2 regions of the Paenibacillus sp. LRG-1 genome follow, and region 1 is predicted to be linked to the other one. Evidence: riboswitches for the same ligand, from Rfam matches in the RefSeq annotation. Region 1 holds a riboswitch; the other holds the start of a gene.

Evidence for each region. A riboswitch is a leader RNA that binds a small molecule or an ion and turns the genes downstream of it on or off. The one in region 1 is predicted to bind thiamine pyrophosphate.
Region 2: linked by a shared signal. The riboswitch ahead of thiC (phosphomethylpyrimidine synthase ThiC) and the one ahead of ACUUJN_RS02260 (ABC transporter substrate-binding protein) in region 1 are both predicted to bind thiamine pyrophosphate.

What each region holds. Positions count from the first base shown of each region.
Region 1 is NZ_CM170126.1:500,700-503,825, forward strand. Features, by position in the region: gene ACUUJN_RS02250 (ABC transporter permease) at 1-143, opposite strand, end outside; gene ACUUJN_RS02255 (MTH1187 family thiamine-binding protein) at 140-433, opposite strand; gene ACUUJN_RS02260 (ABC transporter substrate-binding protein) at 852-1,895, opposite strand; TPP riboswitch at 2,087-2,196, opposite strand; gene ACUUJN_RS02265 (pyridoxamine 5'-phosphate oxidase family protein) at 2,467-2,901, shown strand; gene ACUUJN_RS02270 (bifunctional 2',3'-cyclic-nucleotide 2'-phosphodiesterase/3'-nucleotidase) at 3,121-3,126, shown strand, end outside.
Region 2 is NZ_CM170126.1:833,045-836,170, reverse strand. Features, by position in the region: gene thiC (phosphomethylpyrimidine synthase ThiC) at 1-1,589, opposite strand, end outside; TPP riboswitch at 1,777-1,889, opposite strand; gene ACUUJN_RS03725 (IclR family transcriptional regulator) at 2,045-2,788, opposite strand; gene ACUUJN_RS03720 (alpha/beta hydrolase) at 3,087-3,126, shown strand, end outside.

The DNA of each region.
Region 1 (3,126 bases):
ATGAGGGATGGAGCAGGCAGCAGCCAGGATTCAACATGCAAATAGGAAACCGCCCCCTGCCAGGCCGCTAAAAAGAAGAGGACCGCCACAAAGGGCGGCCATACGCTTTTCCACCAGGATGCGTTCTTGCCTTTCGGATTCATGGGCGATATTTCTCGGTCAGCTTGTTCATGCTGATGCCTTGTGGGTTATGTGCGATTTTGATCTGTGAAATGACGCTGGGACTGCCCGCTTCCGTCAAAGCTTCGTGCATTTCTTTAACCACTTTCAGCAACTCGTCGAGCTCGCCCTCCATGGTCGTATCCAATGGATTCACCTGATGTTTGACACCGGAGCGCTGAATGACCTCAATCGCCTTATCTACATACGGGTAAGAGTCCTCGTTATTAGGAGTTTTAGGGATTACTTGAATACTGAGCAGTGTGTTAGCCATGCAAATTCACCTGTCCTTTATTTGGAGTGTTATTAAAAAAATATGGTGGTTTAAGGCGGGGAGACCGCTTCGCGTTTCATTTGATCTTACGATCGCTGCGCTTCTCCAGATTCAAATGAACCACTACGCTGCCAACCGCCTTAAAAGCACCCTATTTTTAAAGCTGGTTTGTGTGGCATTTTTAACACACAAGCGCACCTACTTAGCGCTTAGATAATATGAAAAGCTAAAGAATAAACCAAGTAGAACGAGAACGAAGTGGGCGGAATGGTGCTGTACAAGCGTTAGCGTTCGCCTTTGTACCCAGATATTCATAAAAGAAATCTGGGTACAGCAGCGATGGGAAGCACCATCCGACTGCGTAGTGGCGCTTTGTTCACTTCTCTAGATCAGTCTTATTTAGCGTTTTAACAAATGATCAACGCTTGGGCAGGAAACCGTTTGTGAAGGCTTTATCGACTTCCAAAGGCTTGCTGAGCAGCTTGCGTTCGTACATCCAGTCCGAATAGTTTTGCCATACCTCCGGTTTTTGCACACCCCATTGCGCGGCATCGTCCTGATAACGCGGGCTTAGCCATTTTTGGCTGGCAAGCACCAGTTTTTTATCCAGCTCCGGTACAGCTTTGCTTAAGATGTCTGCGGCTTCTTCCGGATGAGCGATAGTGTATTCATAGCCTTGTGCGGTAGCGTCCATGAACGCTTTGACCAGCTCGGGATCATTTTTTATTGTCTGTTCGTTGCTCACAATTACAGGTGTATAGTAATCGAGGCTTTTGGAATAATCTTTTACATACAGCATATCCAATGGCTCACCTCGAAGCTGGGCCTCGATTCCGGTCCATGCGTAGAAAATCCAGGCAAAGTCGATATCCCGCTTCACGGCTGTAAAATAGTCTGCATTGCCCATGTTGATGATCTTCACTTTGCTCACATCGCCTTTGTCTGAATCCATGATGGATTTCATGACCGCTTCTTCTACGGGAGAGCCCCAACCGCCGTATTTTTTACCTTCAAAATCTTTCGGGCTCTTAATTCCACGATCTACCGGGGCTGCGAAGCCTGAGGTATTATGCTGAATCACCGCAGCGATGGATACAAGCGGCACGCCTTGCGTACGAGCCTGTGTGACGCCTTCTTGGTAGCTGATACCAAAAGGTGCAGCATTAGAAGCAACCATTTGATCAGCTCCGCCTGAACCAGGTTGAACAATTTGGACATTCAAACCCGCTTTTTCGTAAAATCCTTTGTCCTTAGCGACATAGAGTCCCGTATGATTCGTATTGGGTGTCCAGTCGAGCACGACTTTAACATCTTTGAGCCCCTTTGCCGGAGTAGACGTTTGAGTGTCGGTAGCGGGAGCCGCTTCTTGGGATGTGGGGGGACTTCCACCGCAAGCGGTCAGGGTCAGGGCCATGAGCCACAGACTGATCAGTCCCAGGCTTAATATTTTCATGCGCTTCATCGTTGTGTTCTCTCCTTTAATTACCCGTTATCCGTCCAATCAGACAGCTTAAGTTCCCCATTTTCTAAAAATAACATCTGCCGGACGCGATCTTTCCAACAACATAATCTTCAACAAAAAAAGCGCCCCGAGTTTCCGGGACGCTTGCGCTTGTATATACCAAAGTAAGGGATGGTCCTATGTAAAAAAGGCACATCTTGCTTAAGCATTCCTACGCTGGCATTACCCAGATCAGGTTGTAAGGGTCAGTGTCTTGGGACACACTCTCAGCCGGCCGATTCCAGCACCCCTGGCATTGTATGGTTTAATGGGTTCATTTATTCGGGTTTACTACGACGATTATATGCCTTGAATGCGGGTCTGTCCAGCATGAAGGGAGAGATGACGGTTCATTTGCCGAACCACAGGGTACACTTTTACTGTGAGCTTTGATCTGAAAATGAGCATGAATCAATTCGATTCGATCCGGTCATGTTATTTTCAGAACAGCTACGCAAGTAGGTTCAGATGGGCTGGTGCCCAATGGCGTGGCCGTAGAGAATTCTAATTCGTGAAAAGGAGTTGTTGTACTGTGGGTAAAACGGAAACATTGGATCGCAACCAACTGGAACAAGCCATTGTGAAGGCTTTGGATAACAACAAATTTTGCTCGTTAGGTACGGTAGAGGGTGGCAAACCGAAAGTACGCTATATGGCCCTTTTTAACGATGGAATGAACATTCATCTGGCGACAGATCGCAAAACTCATAAAGTGGATGAGCTAAAGGACAATCCGAATGCTTATCTGCTGCTGGGTTATGAAGTTGGCGGTACGAAGGAAGTCGTAGAAGTGGAGGCTACCGTCCAGATCACAGCTGATGAGGGGCTGCGCAAACAAGTGTGGAACGATTCCTTGAAGGAATGGTTTTCCGGACCGGATGATCCCGATTATGTCATTCTGGACGTGAATCCGACACGCATTGAGTATGTGGGTCAGCAAACTGAGCGCCAAGTGTGGAATAAATAATAAGAATATAAATGGACAAACCAGTAAATCTCCGAGTTTTTTAGGAGGTTTGCTGGTTTTTATTTTTGAGAAAATTAATTATTTTTTCATAAATAATTTAAGTAAATGACTACTCTTTTATCTGGCGTTGGATTAAAATAGAAATGGTGGGTTCAAGGCTTACATATATGTGCAAAAGTATGTATATGAGGCATACACCTTAATGAGGAGGGGTATATTTTGTTA
Region 2 (3,126 bases), 330 kb from region 1:
CGTGCTCTGGACAAAGCATCATCCCGCTGCTGTGCCCGTGGATGACCCTTCGCCAGATCGGCAGCATGTGCCGCAATTTTGTAAGTAATGACACCCTCGCGGACATCATCCTTATTCGGCAGACCCAAATGCTCTTTAGGCGTAACATAGCACAGCATGGACGTCCCGAACCAACCGATCATCGCCGCCCCGATGGCTGAGGTAATATGATCATATCCGGGGGCAATATCCGTCGTGAGTGGCCCCAAGGTATAGAAAGGAGCTTCCTTACAAATCTCCATTTGTAAATCCACATTCTCTTTGATTTTATGCATAGGGACATGTCCTGGCCCTTCAATCATGACCTGAACATCATGCTTCCAGGCGATTTGCGTTAGCTCGCCCAACGTTTCCAGCTCTGCAAACTGTGCTTCATCATTCGCATCATAGATGCTACCCGGACGTAGACCATCTCCGAGAGAAAAGGCCACATCATAAGCTTTCATAATTTCGCAGATTTCTTCAAAATGCGTATACAAAAAATTCTCCTGATGGTGCGCAAGGCACCAGGCTGCCATGATCGACCCACCACGGGATACAATTCCCGTCATTCTATTCGCCGTCATCGGTATATACCGCAGCAATACACCCGCATGAATTGTAAAATAGTCCACTCCCTGCTCCGCCTGCTCAATCAGCGTATCGCGATACAGCTCCCACGTCAGCGCTTCTGCTTCGCCGTTCACCTTTTCAAGTGCCTGATACAGCGGTACAGTCCCAATCGGTACAGGAGAATTCCGAATGATCCATTCACGTGTTGTATGGATATTACGGCCTGTGGACAGGTCCATAACTGTATCCGAGCCCCAACGCACAGCCCAGGTCATTTTCTCCACTTCCTCCTCGATGGAGGAGGTAACCGCAGAATTACCAATGTTCGCATTGATCTTCACGTGAAAATGACGCCCAATGACCATTGGCTCACTTTCCGGGTGATTGATATTCGAAGGCAAAATGGCTCGTCCAGCCGCCAACTCCTGCCGTACAAACTCAGGCTCCACCCCTTCGCGGATCGCCGCAAATTCCATTTCGGGCGTAATGATCCCTTGCCGCGCATAATGCATTTGCGTCACTGTACGACCTTGCGAAGCACGAAGCGGACGGTTGGTCACGCCGGGAAATTCAACTGTCTCCCGTTTGGAGCCAGGTTTCAGTCCATTATCCTCCGGTTTGACGGCGCGTCCCTCGTAAGCCTCCACATCGCCCCGTTCCAGGGCCCAAGCTCGCCGTAATGGAGGCAGGCCCTGACGGATATCGACCTGATAGGCTTCGTCGGTCATGGGACCGCTCGTATCGTACACACGCAATGGCTCATGATGCTCCGTGCCCTGCGGCGTATGTGTAGGATGAAGAGCAATTTCGCGCTCTGGCACGGCAATGTCCGGCCGTGAGCCTTGAATATATACCTTACGGCTCCCTGGAAAGGGCGTTACCCCTCTGGCTTGCTCCCCGTTTGTCTTCTCTACCTCAACTTCTTTTGTTCCTACCAATCTTACTTCTGTTGATTTCAATTCTGTTCCTTTTGTTCCTTCTACTTCTGTCGGCTTCATTGTCCATTCCTCCCGTTTCGATGAAATGACACACCGATCCGGAACCATTCCCAGGGTGGCGCTGATCTATGCAAAAAAGCCGGTTCCCCAGGGAACCGGCTAATCTAACGAGGCAGCTATCCAGACAGTACGCATGTGGAATAATCCTATTCCAATGCGTCACCGTAGACAGCAGCCGCGTATACATTTCAATGGCCGATTACTTCCCTACGCTGGTATGATCCAGATCAGGTGCAAAGGGTCCGGAATCTTGCACGATTCCATCTCAGCCCGGCATTACAGGCTCCCCCAGTAACTGTGATACTTCTATTCACATGAGGCGGCTATAACAGATATCCCGCCATCCTTACCAGACTACTTTAAATTTATGGCTTTGGCAACCCTTCTAGGTTCCCTTTACCAAGGAGACGCTCCCCATCAAATCACTCTGCTTGCTTCAACTGTGTTCATTCTTGTTACGGAAGCATAAGCCCCATTTCCTTCGCCGCTTCAATCAAAATCGGAGCAAAGTCATGTAGCGTCTCGGGTGCAAGCCGACTGACCGGACCGGATACAGATAAAGCCGCAGTGACCTGTCCCTTCCGGTTTACAATTGGGGCAGCCACAGCAGCAGCCCCTGGCTCCCGTTCTTCATAGCTGGTCGCATAGCCCTTCTCGCGAATGTCCTGCAGCTGGGCTTTATAGACCTCCGGGTCTACTGAGGACGGCCATTCATCCCCGCTTAGCAGGGCTTCCAGCTCCTGCGGCGGCATAAAGGCTGCCAGCACTTTGCTGGAGGCCCCTACAGCCAGCGGCATACGCGCACCTACAGGCGCAACCCTGCGGATCGCCTGATTGCTCTGCACGGCTTGTATGCGAATACGCATGCTGCCGTCCCGTAAGTACAAGCTGACCGTCTCGCCCAGACGATCACGTAGTCCTTCCATTGCAGGCTGTAACAACACCGCCGGCTCGTCGCTTTGGGACAAGTGCGTGGATAGCTCCCAAATGCGGAAGCCAAGTCGATATTTTTCCGTTTCGGCATTCCGAACGACAAAGCCCCGATCCTCCAACGTAGTCAGCAGCCGATGAACCGTGCTTTTATGTAGACCAATTTTGGAGGCAATCTCCGTCAGGCCAAGATCCGAATCTGCGGTAAAACACAGCAGTATATCAAGTGCACGCTCTACAGCGCGAACGGTTAATTTACGGTCTTCCATCGTGAACCGCTCCTCTTGTATCCATATTCGTTTCACACTATGAAACATGGTTACATAAATTATATAGAATAGTCGCGGCTACTGTAAACCGATGTTTTTGTGACAACCATATTACAGAACGAGAACAAACATCGACAATTCTTTGCATCATTTTTACTTTTCCGGTTCAGGCGTTGACTTTGGATAATCCCCATCATACGATAATAGGTATCTATACGGATCTACACTACTATTTTCAAGTGGAATTATACCTAAATTCTATGAAACGAAGATCAATTTTATATAAGGAGGCTCTTACATGATTTCGACATCCCAGCGCAACGCTCAGCTACAGACCG